2 regions of the Brevundimonas sp. BAL450 genome follow, and region 1 is predicted to be linked to the other one. Evidence: predicted binding sites of a transcription regulator. Region 1 holds the regulator's gene; the other holds the start of a gene.
The links. The regulator HrcA, encoded in region 1, represses chaperone genes, less so after heat shock. The targets are predictions, from matches to a motif close to GTTAGCANTCNNNNNNNNNGANTGCTAAC.

Region 1 (9,713 bases):
CGGATTCTGGGCGGATCGTCCAGCCTTTTGCCGGGGGGCGGGCGCATGAACCTGACCCTGCGACGTGCCGCCTGAACGGCCGCTTGACCGGGTCGTGACTGGACCGGACCCACGGGGCGGCGCACAGTCGCGCTTTCCCGAGCCGACCCCCGGAGACCCGTCATGAGCGTGAACCTGATCCGCCCCGAAGGCCCCCGGCCCGAGGATTTCAAGATCAGTCGCCGGCTGCTGGGGGGCCTGCTGTTCGCCGGCTATGCGACCGCGGCGGTGTCGCAATCGGCCGAGCCGGTGGTGACGGATGCCGACGGACTGGTGACCGAGACGGTGAACCTGCCCGCGCCGGACGGCTTCGACCTGCCCGCCTATGTGGCGCGGCCCGAGGGCGAAGGGCCGTTCCCCATCGTGGTGGTGGCGTCGGAGATCTTCGGCGTGCACGCCTATATCCAGGACGTGTGCCGCCGCCTGGCCAGGGAGGGCTATGCGGCCATCGCCCCCGCCTTCTTCGTGCGGGTGGAGGATCCAGCGCCCCTGTCGGACATGGCGCGAGTGTTCGAGATCGTTGGGGCGGCCGGATACGAACAGGTCATGGGCGACGTCTCGGCGACCCTGCAGTGGCTGGGCGGCCAGATCTGGGCCGACAGTGAGCGGGTGGGGATCACCGGCTTCTGCTGGGGCGGCAAGGTGGTCTGGCAGGCGGTGGCCCGCTTCGCCGCCTTTGACGCGGGCGTCGCCTGGTACGGGCGGCTGGCCCCGGAAGACGGCGCGACCGCCGGCGCGCCCTGGCCGGTGGACCTGGCGGGCGACCTCAAGGCGCCGGTGCTGGGCCTGTACGGAGAGGACGACCGGGGCATTCCGGTCGCGTCGGTGGAAGCCATGCGCGAGGCCCTGACCCGGGAGGGCCAGACCGCCAGCGAGATCGTGCTCTATACGGGCGCCGGACACGCCTTTCACGCTGACTACCGCCCCAGCTATCAGGCCGAAGCGGCGGCGGACGGCTGGTCACGCCTGCTGGCGCACTTCCAGGCTCACCTCTAGGTATCAGACCTTGGCGTCGAGTCGCGCGCCGGGCTCCTGCGAGCCGCCGCCAGATCCCCGCGCGGCCACCACCACCATGGCGGGACGCACGACCCGGCCGAACAGGGCGTAGCCCGCCTGCATGGTCTGGATGACCTGGCCGGCCGCCACGGTGTCGGAGGGCTGCTCCATCATGGCCTGATGCAGGTTGGGGTCGAACGCCTCCCCCGCCTCGGGCGCCACGCGGGTCAGGCCGTTTGTCTCGAAGGCCGACAGCAGCGACTTCTCGGTCATCTCCAGCCCGGTGACGAGACCGCCCACGGCGGCGTCGGCGTTCTCCTTCGGAGCCGCCTGCAAGGCGCGCGACAGATTGTCGGCCACGCCCAGCAGATCGCGGGCGAAGCGGGTGATGGCGTAAGCGCGCGCGTCATTCATCTCGCGCTCGGCGCGGCGCTTGACGTTGTCGGCCTCGGCTACGGCGCGCAGGGCGCGGTCCTTCCACTCGTCGCGCTCGGTGATCAGGGCGTCGATGGGGCCCAGATCGTCCTCCTGCTCGAACGCGTGGGCGGGATCGGCGTCAAGCCCCGCCTCGGCGTTCAGGTCGGCTTCGTCGCGCGCTTCGGCGTCGTTTCGGTCGTTATAGGTGTCGCTCACGTTTCCTGTCCGTCCAGCATCCGGCCCAGCACCCGGGCGGTATAGTCCACCAACGGAATGACACGGGCGTAGTTCAGTCTTGCAGGTCCGATTACGCCGATGGCGCCCAGAACCCGCTGTCGGCCCGACATATAGGGCGCCGCGATCACGGCGGAACCCGAAAGTGAAAACAGTCGCGTTTCGGCGCCGATGAAGATGCGCACCCCCTGGGCGTTTGTGACCCCGTCCAGAAGGCCGATCAGCTGTTCTTTCTGCTCCAGGTCGTCGAACAGGACGCGCACCCGCTCCAGATCCTCCAGCGCCTCGCGGTCCTGCAGAAGATTGGCGCGGCCGCGCACGATCAGGGCCCGCTCGCGGTCCGGTCCGCCGGACCAGGCGGCCATGCCGTCCTCCACCAGCCGGGCGGCGGCCTCGTTCAGATCGCGCCGGGCGGCCTGAAGCTCGGCGCTCATCTCGCTGCGCGCCTCCTGCAGCGGTCGGCCCTTGAGCCGGGCGTTGAGGAAGTTGGAGGCTTCCTGAAGGGTCGAGGCCGTGACCCCGGCGGCCAGCGGCATCAGGCGGTTCTCAACCGTGCCGTCCTCGGCCACCAGAACCGCCAGCGCCTGATCCTCACCCAGGGCCACGAACTCCACATGGCGCACGCCGGTGTCACGCACCGGGCTGGCCACCACGCCGGCGCCGCCCGCCAGACCCGACAGCAGGGACGAGGCCGCATCCAGCGCCTCCTCGAAGCCGCCGCGGCCCGCCGCGCCCTTGTGGACGGCCAGACGGGCGTCGATCTCGCGCCGCTCCTCCTGGCTGACGTCGCCGATCTCCAGCAGCCCGTCCACGAACAGACGCAGGCCCGCGTGGGTGGGCGCCCTTCCGGCCGACGTGTGGGGCGCGTGCAGCAGCCCCGCCAGGGTCAGGTCCTGCATGGTGTTGCGGATGGAGGCCGGCGACAGGGACACCCCGCTCAGGGACAGGGTGCGCGAACCCACCGGCTCGCCGGTCTCCAGATAGGTCTCGACGATGCGGCGGAAGATGTCGCGCGCCCGGTCGTCCAGCATGGTCAGGGGGGCGGAGGGGGCGAACAGGCTCATGACCGGGCCTCCGCTGCGGGGGGGTGCGGATAAACGGCTTTCACGGCTTCTGGACGGGACAGGCTCACCCTTTCAGGATAAGCGTCCGGGCCACCACTTCCAATACGATAAGCGAGACCCATGCGCCCGTCTGACCGCACGCCCGAACAGCTTCGCCCCGTCACCCTCGAGATCGGGGTCAATCGCTACGCCGAGGGCTCGTGCCTGGTCAGCTTTGGCCATACGAAGGTTCTGGTCACCGCGTCGGTGGAGGAAAGCCTGCCGCCGTGGCTGCGCGGCAAGGGGCAGGGCTGGGTCACGGCGGAATATGGCATGTTGCCCCGCGCCACCCACACCCGGGGCCGGCGGGAGGCGGCGGCGGGCAAGCAGTCGGGCCGGACGCAGGAAATCCAGCGCCTGATCGGCCGCTCGCTGCGGGCGGTGGTGGACATGAAGGCGCTGGGCGAGCGTCAGGTGCTGATCGACTGCGACGTGATCCAGGCCGACGGCGGCACCCGCACCGCCGCCATCACCGGCGCCTGGGTCGCCATGGCCTCGGCCCTGAACTACCTGAAGGACGAGGGCGTGCTGAAAACCGACCCCATTCTGGATCAGGTGGCGGCGGTGTCCTGCGGCGTGTTCATGGATACGCCCGTGCTGGACCTGGATTACGAAGAGGATTCCAATGCCGAGGCCGATTCCAACTTTGTCCTGACCGGGTCAGGCGACATCGTGGAGATCCAGGCCACCGGCGAGAAGCGCGGCTTCAGCCGGGCCGAGTTCGACCGCCTGTTCGGGCTGGCCGAAAGCGGCTGCGCCGAGCTGTTCGCCATGCAGCGGGCGGCGCTGGGGCGATGACGGAGGCCTTCGCTGCCGACCCGGCCTTTGACGCCGGTTCGATCGAGGCGGCGAACTGGCCGCTGTGTCAGGTCCGGCTGCAGGATGACGCGCGCTTTCCCTGGCTGATCCTGATTCCCCGCTTCGAGGGCCTGATCGAACTGGACCAGCTGACGGCGGAACAACGGGCGGTGCTGATGGAGGAGACCGTACGCGCGGGCGCCATGGTGCGGGCCATCGGCCAGCGGTCCATGCGCCCGGTGGAGAAGCTGAACATCGCCGCCATCGGCAATGTCACCGCCCAGCTGCACGTCCATGTGGTCGGCCGGCGCCGCGATGACGGCCTGTGGCCCGATCCGGTCTGGGGGCGCGGCCCGGCCATTCCCTATGAGCCCGAGGTGCGGGACGAATTGCTGGCTGTCATCCGCAAGGGCTGATCCGCCCTCAGTGCCCACCCTCGCCGTAGGGCGCCGAGGCGGCCAGGTTGATGAAGCCGTTGGTGGCCTCACCCAGGCCCACGATGATGAACTGAACCGCCAGGGCGCACAGGATCAGGCCCAGCACCCGCACCACGATGGCCATGCCCACTTCGCCCAGAAGCCGGCTGATCAGGCCCGAGACCGAGAAACAGGCGAAGGTCACCACCGACACCGCCACGATGGCCGCCAGCCCCGCGGCCCAGCCCGCCGCCCCGATCTCGCGGGCTTCGCCCGCTTGAATGATCACCGCTGAAATGGCCCCGGGCCCGATCAGCAGCGGAATGGCGATGGGCACCACCAGACGCTGGAACCGCCGCCGCGCATAGCCGCGCACGTCGCCCGGATCATTGGTGGGGTCCACGTCGGCGAAGGCCTTGAGGAAATCATCCCGGGTCATGTCCAGACCCAGAAACAGCAGCAGGATGCCCCCGGCGATGCGGAACGCCGCCAGCGAGATGCCGAAGAACTCCAGCAGGGCCAGGCCGGTGACGAAGAAGAAGACCAGAAACCCGATCATGGTCAGGGCGATCATGCCGCTGATGCCGCGCCGCTGCGCCGCCGTGGCGCCCAGGGTGGCGGCCGCAAAGATGGGCACATTGCCGATGGGATCGGCCAGGGCGAACAGGGCCACGAAGAGGTTGACCCCGAGATCGACGGCGTTCATGTCCATGTCTTGGCCTGAAAATCTGTTCTGCCCCGCGTTCCGCCTCTATCGGCCGGGTCGCGCCGCTTCGCAACCCGCGTTCCTTCACTCGAGCGCCCGGAGACCACGCCATGTCCGACCCGCGCCTGATCTGCGCACTCGATTTCCCCACCACCGATGAGGCCCGCGCCCTGACCGGGCGGCTGGGCGACGCCGTCGAATTCTACAAGGTGGGACTGCAGTTGTTCGCCACCGACGGCATGGTCCTGGCCCGCGAGCTGAAGGCGGACGGCAAGCAGGTGTTCCTGGACTGGAAGCTGCACGACATCGGCGCGACCGTGGAAAAGGCCGCCGCCGCCCTGGCCAGATCCGGCTGCGACCTGCTGACCGTCCACGCCCAGCCGCAGGTGATGGCGGCGGCCCGAAAGGGCGCCGAAGGCTCGGGCCTTAAGATCCTGGGCGTCACGGTCCTGACCAGCCTGACCGACGCGGACCTGACCGCCGACGACCACAGCCTGTCCGCCGCCGATCTGGTGGCGCTGCGGGTGCGTCAGGCGCTGGACGCGGGCATCGACGGGGTGGTCTCCAGCCCCCACGAGGCGGCGCAGGTGCGCGCCCTGGCCGAGGCCGCCGGCCGCCCCGACTTCCTGATCGTCACCCCGGGCGTCCGCCCGGCGGGCGCCGCCCTGGACGATCAGGCCCGCGCCGCCACCCCGGCCTCGGCCTTGCAGGCCGACGCCACCCACCTCGTGGTGGGCCGCCCCATCACCGCCGCGCCCGATCCGCGCGTCGCGGCCGAAGCCATCGTGCAGGAGATGGCCGCCGCCTGACGATCCTCAGCGGTCGTACAGATAAACGTCCTGGCAATAGCAGTCCCGGTCGTAGCGGTAGTCGTTGTCATACCGATACTCGGTGCGATGCCGGGCAGGCGGCCGGTCGTCGTTATATCCATGCCGGTCCCGGTAGCCGGGCCGCCGCTGGTCATGCCGGTAGTCCCGGCTGTACCCGTATCGCCCGCCCCGGTCGGCGTAGCCGTACTGGCTGTAGCCCCGCGACGGTTGAGCATAGCCGTAGCTGTAGCTTTGCGTCTGTGCGTAAGGGTAGCCCGCCCCGCCATAGCCGTAGCTGTATCCGGTCACATGGGCGCTGTTCACGCCGTAGGAATTATAGCTGGTGTAGGGTGCCGGCCGCTGGGGCGGATCGTACCGCTCGCGACGGCGATGATCGTCGCCACGCCCGCGGTCCTCATATCGTCTGTCGCCGTATCCCCGGTCGTCATAGCCCCTGTCGTATGAGCCGCGTCGGGCGTAGCCGTACGACCGATCCTGGCCCGCATAGGCGTTGCCATAGGCATAGGCGCCCCGGTCATAATCATAGCCGGCCCCGTAGCCGGAGCCGTAGCTCTGGCTCAACGCGGGGGCGGCGGACAGCAGCAGCGCGCCGAGCGTTCCGGCTCCGGCGATCGACAGCACAGATTTCATGGCGGTTCTCCAGCTCGGCCGCAAAGGTTAACGCAGCCGTCCGCACTTGGTTCGCTTATCGCCAATCCGGCGAATTCAGCCCGCTGTCTTCTTCGGCGGCAGGGGGAAGAAGCCGCTGGTGCGCGCCACATAATCCGCATAGCCGGGCCGGGATTTGTGCATCCCGCCCTCGGTGGTGGGCGCGCCCGACCATTTGGTCAGGGTGAAGGTGAGGAAGATCGGCCCGAGGATCGCAAACAGACCCGGAACGGTCTCCGCCGCCACCAGCCACAGACCCCACCAGACGCAGGCGTCGCCGAAATAGTTGGGGTGGCGGGTGTAGCGCCACAGGCCGGTGTCCAGCACCTTGCCCTTGCTGTCCGGGTCGCGCTTGAACGCCGAGAGCTGGGCGTCGGCCACGGTCTCGAACACGATGCCGAACAGGGCCAGGGCCGCGCCGATCCAGCCGATCCAGCCCACGGCGGGCGCCGCCGCCACCTGGCCCAGCTGCACCGGCAGGCAGGTCAGCCACAGCAGCACCGCCTGTGGCAGGAACACGAACATCAGCGAGGCCGGGGCGAAGCCCTGCCCCTTGTTCGCGCGGCTTTTCAGCAGGGCCTGATAGCGCCGGTCCGGGCCGTGGGCGCGCCAGCGTTTCAGCAGGTGCACGCCCAGCCGGATGCCCCACACGGCGCACAGCCCGGTCAGAAGCCCCTTGCGCAGGGGATCGCCGTCCGTCTGCAGGAACGTGGCCCCCGCCAGCAGCACCATGCCCAGACCCCAGACCCCGTCGATGAAGCTGACATCCTTCAGCTTCAGGGCGAGGAGCCAAAGCGCCAGCATAACCACGACGATCAGGGCCAGATTGCGCGCGAGGAGGAGAAGGATTTCCAGGAGGGTCATGGCTCAGAAACGACTCCCGCGCGAAAACGGATGCCCGCGCGGCCCGCGCCTCTCATATCAGAGCCGGCCGTCGCTGTCCTATCCCCCGCCGCCGGCCCTTTCTCAGGCACGACTCTTGATCTGTCCTGCGCTGATTGCGGAAGCAGTCCGAGCGTTCAGCGCAGCCATTTCCCTGGTTTAGAATTTGGGAAGCCTTGGATGGCGAGATGTGGTCTGAGCGAGAGGCGATGAACCGCTTGCACGGCACGAGCCGCAGAGCCCGCCGTCCGAGGGATGGCTGTCGGGGAAAAAGGAGGGCATGGCATGCGCTATCTGATCACCGGCACGGCCGGGTTCATTGGCTTTCACCTGGCCCGGCGGCTGCTTGAAGATGGCCATGAGGTGCTGGGGGTCGACAGCTTCTCGCCCTATTATGACCTGGCCTTGAAGGAGGACAGGAATACCATCCTGGAGGGGTACGGGGCGTTCCGTGTGGCGCGGCTGGCGCTGGAGGACGGCCCCGCGTTCAACGCGGCCTGGGCCGCGTTCTCACCCGAGGTGGTCATCCACCTGGCCGCCCAGGCGGGCGTCCGCTACAGCATCGACCATCCCGAGGCCTACATCTCCGCCAATCTGGTCGGCTCGTTCAATGTGCTGGAGGCGGCGCGGCGTCTGCCGGTCCGACACCTGCTGTGCGCCTCCACCAGCTCGGCCTACGGCGCCAACGTCGATATGCCGTTCCGGGAGACCGACAGGGCGGTTCATCCCATGACGCTTTACGCCGCCACCAAAGGCGCAACAGAGCTGATGGGGCATGCCTATGCGCACCTCTTCGGCGTTCCGACGACCTTCTTTCGCTTCTTCACCGTCTATGGGCCGTGGGGCCGGCCGGACATGGCCCTGTTCAAATTCGCCAAAGCCATCCTGGCGGGCGAACCGATCGATGTTTACGGGGGCGGCGACATGTCCCGCGACTTCACCTTCATCGACGATCTGGTGGAAGCCGTTGTGCGATTGATGGATGTGGCGCCGAACGAGGCCAATCGGGTCGAGAACGACAGCCTGTCGCCCGTTGCACCCTTTCGGATGGTCAACATCGGGGGAGGCCGCCCGATCCTCCTGATGGAGTACATCGGTGAACTTGAGCGCGCCTTGGGGCGCACAGCGACCAAGAACTTCCTGCCCATGCAGGACGGCGATGTACCGCACACCACGGCCTCGGCCGACCTGCTGGAGCGCCTGATCCGCTACAAGCCCGAAACCCCGATCAGCCGCGGCGTGCCCGCATTCGTGGACTGGTATCGGCAGAGATACGGCCACTGACCGCAAACATGAGCTTCCTTGAACACCCGGAAGTCCCGGCCGTGGTTGCCGCAACAACCTGGGTTCAACGGAACGCGGCCCCTGGACGCACGCCCAGCCTTTTCAGCAGAATGGCCGCAGGGCAGAAGCCCGTGATCGAGGCCTGAATCAGATTGAGGCCAACCAGCGCCGGCAGCCATATCCACGCCGGATGCACCCAGTAGGCCAGGGCCGCTCCGACGAGGACGAGGGATCCGGCCAGCATCATGACGGCATGATCAAGGGTCACGGGGTGGTCTCCTGTGATGACGGGGCGGCGGGCGATCGCAGCTTCGGGGCGCCGAGAAGGCTGAGCGCGAGCTTCTCGTAGAGAGGTTCGGCCTGCCCTCGGCGAACCTTGTGCAGGAAATAGCGCTCGAAAGCGGCCTTGGCGGCGTGGACCCAGCGACCGCGCGCCGCCCAGTTGATGTTTCGCGGCGGAATCTGGGGTTGGGCGATGAACGCCACGCCCTCGTCGCCGAAGTCGGCCAGACAGATGGCGTTCCAGCTGGCTTCCGCTGTCGGCGGCTTGCCGTCGATGATGTCCCTGAGATTGATCGAGATCGCCGTGACCATGCTTTCGATCATGAATCCGGTCTTGGGCACGCCTACCGGCACAGGGGTCGGGCCTGTGGGCGGAATGGCGATGCAGACGCCCAGGGCGAAGATGTCAGGCCAGGTCGGGTTGCGCTGGTGCTTGTCCACGAGGACGAACCCGCGCGGATTGGTCAGCCCCTCGACACCCCGGATCGCCTCGACGCCCCGGAAGGCGGGCAGCATCATGGAGTAGGAGAAGGGCAGGTCATGGCTCGCCTTGACCGACCCGTCCTGCGCGACCTCCTCCACGTGCATCATGCCGGCGTCGACGGATGTCACCCGGGCGTTGGTGATCCATTTGATGTGCCGCTGGCGCATCTCGCTTTCCAGCAGACCCTTGGTGTCGCCCACGCCGTCCAGGCCAAGATGGCCGATGTAGGGTTCGGAGGTGACGAAGGTCATGGGGGCGCGGTCGCGCAGTTTGCGGCGGCGCAGCTCGGTGTCGAGGATCATCACGAATTCATAGGCCGGGCCGAAGCACGAAGCGCCCTGCACCGCGCCGACGACGATCGGGCCGGGCGCTTCCATGAAGGCGTCGAAGGCCGCCGCCGCCTCGACCGCATGGTCCACATGGCAGATCGAGACCGTATGACCTTCGGGGCCGAGACCGGGAATCTCGTCAAAGGCCAGGTCAGGGCCTGTGGCGATGACCAGATAATCGTAGTGAAGGGCGCGTCCGTCCGAGAGGTCGATCTCGTTTTCGTCGGGGCGGATGCGCGTGGCCGGCACATTGATGAACTCGACG
Region 2 (9,713 bases), on a different contig from region 1:
ACATGATCAGCACCAGGTCCACCAGATCCACCACCTCCTCAAGGATGCTCAGGGGCGTGGCCGGGTTGAACACGATGCCCGCCCTGGCTCCCAGGCCCCGGATCGTGCCCAGGGTGCGGTGCAGGTGCGGTCCGCTCTCGGGATGGACGCTCAGAATGTCGGCGCCGGCCTCGCGGTAGGCCTCCAGCCACGGGTCCACCGGCGCCACCATCAGGTGCACGTCGAACGGCAGGGTCGAATGGGGCCGCAGGGCCTTCACCACCGCCGGGCCGATGGTCAGGTTCGGCACGAAATGGCCGTCCATCACATCCACATGCACCCAGTCGGCGCCCGCGGCCTCGATGGCCGCCACTTCCTGTCCCAGCTTCGCGAAATCGCTGGCCAGGATCGACGGACAGATCAGGGGAGTTTTCACCATGCCCCGACTTACGGCGGGCGCGCATGAGGGGCAAGCGGGGAGGGACGATCAGGCGGAGTTCAGATGACCTGAATCAGGAGCCAACTAATTTAGCTACAGCGTTATCAGCCCACGCGTCTCATACACCGAGGGCTCGTACGGCTTGGCCCGAATGAATGCCGAGGAGGATGTGTTGAGAATCACTTCCGCCTCCCCCGAAGTCGTCAGCTTCAGGAGCGGTGCCTGCCAATCGACGATTTCGCCCGCGAAATGCGATACCTGCCCATCATCGTGGACGGTGAAACTGTAAGTTTTTCCAATCTCAAACATCTGCATCTCCATGTCATCAGTATTCCAAGGATTGCATATCGTTGCGTCAATATCGGTCATGGAAAAGGGCGGGCCCATCGCTGGACCCGCCCTTCTGTTCAGTCTGAGCTGAATGGTCCCGGCTCGGCGTCGCGGGCCGCTAGGCGACCCGCTCGTTGGCCGGGATGACGGACTTAAAAGTCCATGCCGCCCATGCCGCCCATGCCGCCGCCCATGTCCGGGGCGCCGCCGCCCGAGGACTTCTTGGGAGCGTCAGCCACGGCGGCTTCGGTGGTGATCAGGATGCCGGCCACGGAGGCGGCGTCCTGCAGGGCGGTGCGGACCACCTTGGCGGGGTCGATCACGCCCATCTTCACCAGGTCGCCGTACTCCTCGGTCTGGGCGTTGAAGCCGAACGAGGCGTCCTTGTTCTCCAGCACCTTGCCGACCACGATGGAGCCTTCGACGCCCGCGTTCTCGGCGATCTGCCGGATCGGGGCCTGGATGGCGCGGCGGATGATGGCGATGCCCGCGGTCTGATCGGCGTTGTCGCCCTTCAGGCCTTCGAGCGCCTTGGTCGCCTTCAGCAGCGCGATGCCGCCGCCGGGGACGATGCCTTCTTCAACCGCCGCACGCGTGGCGTTCAGGGCGTCGTCGACGCGATCCTTCTTCTCCTTGACCTCGACCTCGGTCGAGCCGCCGACGCGGATCACCGCGACGCCGCCGGCCAGCTTGGCCAGACGCTCCTGCAGCTTCTCCTTGTCGTAGTCCGAGGTGGTGTCCTCGATCTGGCGCTTGATCTGGGCGATGCGGCCCTCGATCGCGTCCTTCTCGCCGACGCCGTCAACGATGGTGGTGTCGTCCTTGGTGATGGTGACCTTCTTGGCCTTGCCCAGCATGTCCAGGGTGACGTTTTCCAGCTTGATGCCCAGGTCTTCCGAGATCACCTGGCCGCCGGTCAGGACGGCGATGTCCTCCAGCATGGCCTTGCGGCGGTCACCGAAGCCCGGCGCCTTGACCGCCGCGACCCGCAGGCCGCCGCGCAGCTTGTTGACCACCAGGGTGGCCAGGGCCTCGCCCTCGATGTCCTCGGCGATGATGACCAGCGGTCGACCCGACTGAACCACGGCTTCCAGGATCGGCAGCATGGCCTGCAGCGAGGACAGCTTCTTCTCGTGGAGCAGGATCAGGGGCTCCTCGAGATCGGCCTCCATCTTGTCGGCGTTGGTGATGAAGTAGGGCGACAGGTAGCCGCGGTCGAACTGCATGCCTTCCACGACGTCCAGCTCGGTCTCGGCGGTCTTGGCTTCCTCAACCGTGATGACGCCTTCGTTGCCGACCTTGTCCATGGCCTTGGCGATCATCTCGCCGACTTCCACGTCGCCGTTGGCCGAGATGGTGCCGACCTGGGCGATTTCCGAGTTGGCCGAAACCTTCTTGGAGGTGGCCTTGATCTCGGCGAGGACGGCGGTGACCGCCTTGTCGATGCCGCGCTTCAGGTCCATCGGGTTCATGCCGGCCGCGACCGACTTCAGGCCTTCCTGAACGATGGACTGGGCCAGAACCGTGGCGGTGGTGGTGCCGTCACCCGCCTTGTCGTTCGTCTTCGAAGCGACTTCGCGGATCATCTGGGCGCCCATGTTCTCGAAGGCGTCTTCCAGCTCGATTTCCTTGGCCACCGAAACGCCGTCCTTGGTCGAGCGCGGGGCGCCGAAGGACTTCTGGATGACCACGTTGCGGCCCTTGGGCCCCAGGGTCACCTTCACGGCATTGGCGAGGACGTTGACGCCGCGCAGCATCTTGTCGCGCGCGTCGGTGTTGAAATGTACGATCTTGGCGGCCATGTTCGGCAGCTCCTATCTATTGATTTCGTTTAAGAAGGTGGTCGACGCGGGTGCTTAGGACAGCACGCCCAGAACGTCGGATTCCTTCATGATGATCAGGTCGTCGCCATCGATCTTCACTTCCGTGCCCGACCACTTGCCGAACAGGATGCGGTCGCCGGCCTTCAGCTCCAGGGCGTTGACCTTGCCGCTGTCGTCACGGGCGCCGGGGCCGACGGAGACGACTTCGCCTTCCTGGGGCTTTTCCTTGGCCGTGTCGGGGATGATGATCCCGCCCTTGGTCTTGGATTCTTCTTCCACGCGCTTGACCAGCACGCGATCGCCGAGAGGACGAAACGCCATCTGTATGATCTCCTTAAAGGATCGAGTTCCTGCCCGGGCCATGGCTGTTAGCAGCCACCCTGCCCGAGTGCTAATGCAGCCGGGAGATAGGCCCCGGGCCCATGCGGGTCAAGGGTTTGGCGTCAGAGAATTTTCTGCGCGGGCCGGGTGGGCCAAGCTCCAGTCGGCGCGAACCTGACGCTCGAACAGGGCCTGGGTGCGGCGCAGGGCGCCGGCCCGGGGGTCGGTTGCGGCGCCGATCCGCTGGAACAGGGCGGCTTCCGCCTCGTCCAGATGCCGCCGCGCCTCGGCGGCCCGGCCGTCGTCCAGCAGGAAGTCGGCCACGGCCACGGTCTGGCGCATGGCCTCGGGATGGCCCGGCGACAGGCGCGAGCGGGCGATATCCAGGGTGCGCCCGTAGACGGCGTCCGCCTCCGCCTTGCGGTCCAGCTTCGCCAGGGTGTGGGCGTAGCCGTCCAGGGTGGCGAGAATGTCGGGACTGTCCGTCCCCACGGCCGGCTCCAGCGCCGCCAGGGCCTGCACGAACAGGGGCTCTGCTTCCGCATGCCTGTCCTGATCGCCCAGGATCAGGGCCAGGTTGGCGAAGGCGATGCCGGTGAACGGATGATCCGGCCCGGCCACCGTCACCAGCAGATCGGCGGCGCGGCGGAAGACGGGATCGGCCTCGGGCGAGCGGCCGGTCATGCGCAGGTGCCAGCCCAGATTGGTCAGGCACTGGGCCAGAAGCTCATCGTCGCCCGAACTTTCGGCGATGCGCACGGCGCGGCGATAGACCGGCTCGGCCGCATGTTCGCGACCCCGGCGGCGCAGGATGTTGCCCAGATTCGACAGGGCGATGGCCACGTGGGGGTGATCCGGCCCGTTGACCGCTTCGTAGACCGTCAGGGCGCCACGGTAGGCCCGGTCCGCCTCGTCATACCGGCCCTGCGCCTGCAGGCTGACCGCCAGCTGGTTCTGGGCGTCGCCGGTCAGGGAATCGGCCTCCCCCAGATGCTCGCGGCGCAGGGTCAGGGCCCGGCGCGCGTGGACCTCGGACTCTTCGGCCCGGCCCAGAAAGTCCAGAATGCGCGCCCGGTCATAGGCCAGGGCCGCCTGTCCCGGCCCGTCCAGGGCGTCGCCGCCCAGCGCCTCGGACCGGTCCAGCAGGGCCAGGGCTTCGGCGTAACGGCCCTGATTGGTGCGGATGCGCGCCAGGGATGCGGTGGCCCGCCCAGCCGCCCCGTGGGCTTCGGGCCCCGCGGCTTCCAGCCGCCGGGCAGCCTCGGCCAGCACCGCATAGGCGCCGTCCACGTCGCCCAGGGCCAGACGGGACCGGGCGGCATCCGTGAAGGCCTCGGCCGCCCCCGCCGCATCATGGTTCAGGACCAGGGCCCGCCCGGCCTCCGCGAAGGCTTCGGCGGCGCCGGCATGGTCGCCCGCGTCACGGCTGTCCCGCGCCGAACGGGCCAGAACCTCCGGGTCCGCCGAGACGGTCACCCGCGAGCCCACGCCGGTCTGGGCTGCGGTCTGGGCCACAGCCGGGCGGGCCCCCGGCAACGCCAGCAGACCTGCCGCCGCCAGGACGCAGAATGACCGAACGCGAAACCCCATGGGCGCCTCCCGTAACGACGGTATGGCCTGGCCGGTCCTGCCGCAAGGCCGTCCTCAGCCTGAACGGCGGATGAACGGAGGCCTCCGGGGACGTTCAGCCCGGCTGGCCAGGATGAAGGCTCACCAGACATCCCGCCCATCTCGGCGGATGCGACTGAAAGGAGCCCATCATGATGAACTTCCGCACCCTCGCCGCCGGCGCCGCGGGCGCCCTGGCCCTGACCGCCGCCTCCGCCGCCCCCGTGTCGGCCGATGACCGCGAGCGCGACGCCCTGATCGGCGCGGGCATCGGCGCCATCGCCGGCGCCCTGATCGGCAACGGCGACGGCAGCTATATCGCCGGCGGCGCAATCGCCGGCGCGGCCCTGGGCTACGCCAGCGCGGACGATGACGACCGCCGCTATTACAGGAACGGGCGCTACTACCGGGACGGCCGCTACTATCGCAACGCCGACGAATGGCGCCGGTACAACCAGCGCTACGACCGTCGCTATGATCGGCGGGCGGACCGCCGCGACTGGCGTCATGATCGCCGCGACGACCGCCGCGACTGGCGACAGGACCGTCGTGAGGACCGCCGCGACTGGCGCCACGACCGTCGGGACGATCGCCGCGATTACCGCCGCTGGTAAGGATTCAGGACGACGCTAGATCGTCTCTCTCTCTCTCTCTCTCTGAGGGGCGGATCCGGAAGGGTCCGCCCCTTTCGCTTGCCGTCACTCGGACAGGCGATCGATCAGGGCTGTGGTCGAGGGATCGTGGGGGCGGGACTGACCGCTTTCGATCTCGCCCAGGATGGTGCGAGCCATGGCCTTGCCCAACTCCACGCCCCACTGGTCGAAGCTGTTGATGCGCCAGATGACCCCCTCCACGAACACCTTGTGCTCGTAAAGCGCGATCAGGGCGCCCAGGGTCTCGGGCGTCAGGCGCTCCATCAGGATGGCGGTGGACGGCCGGTTGCCGGGGAAGGTCTTGTGGGGCGCCAGGCGGTCGGCCTCGGCGGGCGCATGACCGGCGGCGATCAGCTCGTCCCGCGCCGCCTTCAGCGACTTGCCCATCATCAGCGCCTCGGCCTGGGCCAGGGCGTTGGCCCAGAGGGCGGGCTGGGGCCGGTCCTCCTCGTCGCGGGCGACCACCACGAAGTCGGCGGGCACCGTCTCCGGCCCCTGATGCAGCTGCTGGAAGAAGGCATGCTGGCCGTTGGTGCCGGGCTCGCCGAACACCACCGGACAGGTCTGGCGCGGCACGGGAGACCCGTCATCGCGGATGCGCTTGCCGTTGGACTCCATCTCCAGCTGCTGCAGGAAGGCGGCCAGACGGCGCAGGCGGTGGGCGTAGGGCGCCACCGTGCGCGCGCTGCGGCCCAGTCCGTTGACGTTCCAGATTTCGGCGGCGGCCATCAGCACCGGCGCGTTCCGCTCCAGCGGCGCGTCCCGGAAGTGGGCGTCCATGTCCGCCGCCCCGTCCAGCATGCGCTGGAACAGCTCCGGCCCCAGGCCGATGGCGCAGGACAGTCCCACCGCCGACCACAGGGAGTAGCGCCCGCCCACCCAGTCCCGGAAGGCGAAGGTGCGGCCGCAGCCGAACCGCTCGGCCAGTTGCGGCGCGGCGGTGACGCCGATGAAGTGCCGGTCCAGACCGTCGACGGGCAGGGCGGCCGCCAGCCACCGGCGGGCCAGCTCGGCGTTGGCCAGGGTCTCCTGGGTGGTGAAGGTCTTGGAGACCACGATCACCAGGGTGGTTTCGGGGTCCAGCCCGGTCAGGGTCTGGTCCATCTCGGCCCGGTCGATGTTGGCCACGAAGCGGACCTCGATATCCGGCGTGCGCGGCGCCAAAGCGTCCCAGACCAGCCGTGGCCCCAGATCCGACCCGCCGATGCCCACATGGACCACCGTCCGGAACGGCTTGCCCGTGGCGCCTGCCTCATCGCCCGAACGCACCGCGCGGGCGTAGTCGGCCATGGCCTTGCGCACCGCCTTCACCTCCCGCGACACCGGTTCGCCCAGGGCGCGATAGTCGGCGCCGGGCCGCGCTCGCAGGGCGGCGTGGAGCACGGCGCGCCCTTCGGTGAAATTGACCGCCTCGCCGCCGAACAGCCGTGCCCGCGCCGCCTCGATCTCGGCCCCGTGCGCCAGGCCCAGCGCCGCCTCCATCCCCTCCCGGGTCCAGCTCTGCTTGGACAGGTCGATGGTCAGGCCCGCGGCCTCCACCGTCAGGCGCGACAGGCGGTCCGGGTCGGCGGCGAACTGATCGACGATGCGCACGCCGCGATCCCGGGCGGCGACGGAGTCAAAGGCGGTCCAGGCGGCGTCGAGATCCATGGCGGGCTCCTTCGCAATCGGGCGCGATCGAACAGGGTCAACACATCGTTTACGGGGCAGGCGTAAGCCGGGGCAACCGGCATTCCGTCGAATCGCCGCCGAAGGAGCCTGCCATGTCCTGCGGACTGATGATCGCCGCCGCCCTGATGCTGACCGATCCCACCGTGGCGGCCGCGTCTGCAGTCACACCGTCGGCCGAGACGCCGGTGGCGGGCGAGTCCCTGTTTCTGGACATCGTGTCCCGTTCACAGACCCTGAAAGGGGTGGTCGACGGCTGGATCGAGACCGGCTTCGACGCCGCCGCCTTCGCCGGCTTCCGCCAGGACGCCGAGGCCCTGGCCGCGCTGGACATGCAGGGCCACATCACCCTGCGCGACCGCAATGTGGACGGCGACCTGAAGTGCATCCTGCGCGGCATCGCCGAGGACATGCCCGGCCGTCTGGACGCGATTCAGAATGCGCCCGACGACCGCGAGCGGGGCGTGGCGCTCAGCGAGCTGTCGCACCTGCTGGACGACAACGCCGCCGTCATCCTCGCCCCGCCGCAACCGGCCTCCTGAGGACTCAGGCCGCCTCGGCGCCCTCTTCAAGCTCATCGGCGTATTTGATCGAACAGCCATACGGCTGGGCGAACGGAGTCGCCACGGGACGGCCGGCTCCGTGGTCCTCCAGAGCTGCGCGCACATAATTGGTCGCGCCGTCCAGCGTCGCAACGTCGGCGCTGGGCCGGTCGTCGATGCCGCCGGTGAAGATGATGCGGCCCTCCTCGTCGATCACGCGCATGTCGGGCGTGGTGACCGCGCCATAGGCCCGGCCTGTCTCGCCGGTGGGGTCCGCCAGCAGGTGGGTGAAGCTCGCGTCGTACTCGGCCCGCCAGCCGCGCGCGTCCTCGCCCTCCACATAGCCCTGGGTGCCCGGGGCTGACGAGATGATGGTCAACCAGACCACGCCGTCCTGGGTCGCCTCCTGCTGAAGCGCCTGCATCGGCCCGGTGTAGTGCTTGCGCACATAGGGGCAGTCCTCATTGGTCCATTCCAGAACCACCACCCGGCCACGGAAATCGGACAACGAAACCTGTTCGCCCTCGGCGCTGACCAGGGTGAAGTCCGGCGCCATCTGGCCGTCAGCCTCGGCGGTCTCGGTGGTTTCGGGTGCGTCGGCGGGCGCCTCGGCCGGTTGATTGCAGGCCGCCAGAGCGAGGGCGGACGCGGCGGCCATGGCCAGGATGCGGATCTTCATGGGATGGGCTCCTTGGTTGGTCGAAGGGATCAGGCGGCGTCGTTGAGCGCCTCGGCCACGAGGCCGGGGGTCAGAAGCTGGGGCAGGATGCGCGGCGCGTCGGAACCGGAACCATAGATCAGATACAGCGGAACGCCCGAGCGGCCGTGCCGCTCCAGCTCCCGCGCGATGGCGTCATCCCGCAGGGTCCAGTCCGCGACCATATAGACCGCGCCGGTGGTCTCGACGGCGCTCCGCACCCGGTCCGACGCCAGGGCGGCGCGCTCATTGACCTTGCAGGTCACGCACCAGTCGGCGGTGAAGTTCACGAACACCACCCGGCCTTCGGCCCGGGCGGCCTGAACCGCCGCGGGCGACCAGGGCGTGGAGGACAGGGCCCCGCCTTCGCTTGCGCCGGCGGCTGCCTCAGGGGCGCGGGCCAGCGAGGCGCCGCCGCCCGCCAGCCCCATGGCCGCGACGATGGACAGGACGGCGGCCACGGTGCTGACCACCCCGCCGCGTCCCTCGGCCCGCGCCGCCTGCCGCCAGCCCCACAGGAACAGGCCCAGGGCCAGCATCAGGGCGCCGGTCATCAGCAGGGCCAGGGACTCCGCCCCGGCCTGACGGGCGAACACCCACACCAGCCACAGGGCCGCGCCGTACATGGGAAAGGCCAGCACGCCCTTGAGCCGGTCCATCCACGGACCGGGGCGCGGAAACCGCTTCAGCAGGCCCGGCGACAGGCTCACCGCCACATAGGGCAGGGCCAGACCCAGCCCCAGCATCAGGAACACCGCCACGGCCATGGGCGCGGGCATGACGAGCGCGGCGCCGAGGGCAAAGGCCATGAAGGGCGCGGTGCACGGCGCCGCCACCACCACCGCCAGAACGCCGGTGAAGAAGGCCCCCACGCTGCCCGGCAGGCGCGACAGGCGTCCGCCCGCGCCGCCCTCGGCCAGGCCCTGCGCCGCCATGCCCACATGGAACACGCCCGACAGGTTCAGACCCACCGCCAGCATCAGCAGGGCCAGGCCCGCAATCACGCCGGGCGACTGCAGCTGGAAGCCCCAGCCCACGGCCTGCCCCGCGGCCCGCAAGGCGATCAGGGCGACGGCCAGGATCAGGAAGGTGGTCAGCACCCCGGCCAGGAAGGCCAGCCCGTCCCGCCGCGCCTCGCCCGGCTCGTGGGCCGAGGCCGACAGCGCCGCCGCCTTCATGGCCAGGATCGGGAACACGCACGGCATCAGGTTCAGGATCAGTCCGCCGATCAGGGCGAACAGCGCCGCCTGCAGGAACAGGCCGACCCCTGTCGGCGCCGCGCGCTCCGCCAGGGCGCCCTCGCCGGTGGTTCCCGCCAGCGGCTCGCCGACCTCGGCGGTGATCTCCCAGGCGCCCGCCGATGTGGACAGCACCCCGGCCATCGGGCCGTTCAGACCGCCGGTCAGAATGGCCCGACCGGCCGTCAGGGTCAGCGACAGGCCGTCGGATCCCCGCTCGCCCGGCTGTTCGGCCGGATGGTCGATGACCCCGCCCTCGAAGGGGAAGAAATAGACGTCGGAAAGATCTTCGCCCGACAGGGCCTCGCCCGTGACGGTCAGCAGCACCGTCTCGCCCTGACGCGTCACCCGCGCGGTCAGGTCGCCGGGGCGTGGGGCGGTCTCGAGGATGCGGGAAATGGCCGCGCCGTGCGCC

Region 2: groES (co-chaperone GroES) is a predicted target of HrcA. The motif match lies at 2,939-2,967, and genes of this name have one in related genera.

The regions. Positions count from the first base shown of each region.
Region 1 covers NZ_JADWOW010000059.1:6,409-16,121, forward strand. Annotated here, with positions in the region: gene IWC96_RS12340 (alpha-ketoglutarate-dependent dioxygenase AlkB) at 1-75, shown strand, start outside; gene IWC96_RS12345 (dienelactone hydrolase family protein) at 163-1,035, shown strand; gene grpE (nucleotide exchange factor GrpE) at 1,039-1,668, opposite strand; gene hrcA (heat-inducible transcriptional repressor HrcA) at 1,665-2,750, opposite strand; gene rph (ribonuclease PH) at 2,871-3,587, shown strand; gene IWC96_RS12365 (HIT domain-containing protein) at 3,584-4,003, shown strand; gene IWC96_RS12370 (MarC family protein) at 4,011-4,709, opposite strand; gene pyrF (orotidine-5'-phosphate decarboxylase) at 4,820-5,518, shown strand; gene IWC96_RS12380 (hypothetical protein) at 5,525-6,169, opposite strand; gene IWC96_RS12385 (DUF1295 domain-containing protein) at 6,245-7,051, opposite strand; gene IWC96_RS12390 (NAD-dependent epimerase/dehydratase family protein) at 7,355-8,353, shown strand; gene IWC96_RS12395 (DUF2892 domain-containing protein) at 8,418-8,621, opposite strand; gene IWC96_RS12400 (NAD(P)/FAD-dependent oxidoreductase) at 8,618-9,713, opposite strand, start outside.
Region 2 covers NZ_JADWOW010000060.1:115,700-125,412, reverse strand. Annotated here, with positions in the region: gene rpe (ribulose-phosphate 3-epimerase) at 1-415, opposite strand, end outside; gene IWC96_RS13465 (hypothetical protein) at 512-787, opposite strand; gene groL (chaperonin GroEL) at 901-2,550, opposite strand; gene groES (co-chaperone GroES) at 2,605-2,892, opposite strand; gene IWC96_RS13450 (tetratricopeptide repeat protein) at 3,001-4,482, opposite strand; gene IWC96_RS13445 (hypothetical protein) at 4,653-5,114, shown strand; gene pgi (glucose-6-phosphate isomerase) at 5,199-6,803, opposite strand; gene IWC96_RS13435 (hypothetical protein) at 6,917-7,363, shown strand; gene IWC96_RS13430 (thioredoxin family protein) at 7,368-8,042, opposite strand; gene IWC96_RS13425 (protein-disulfide reductase DsbD family protein) at 8,072-9,713, opposite strand, start outside.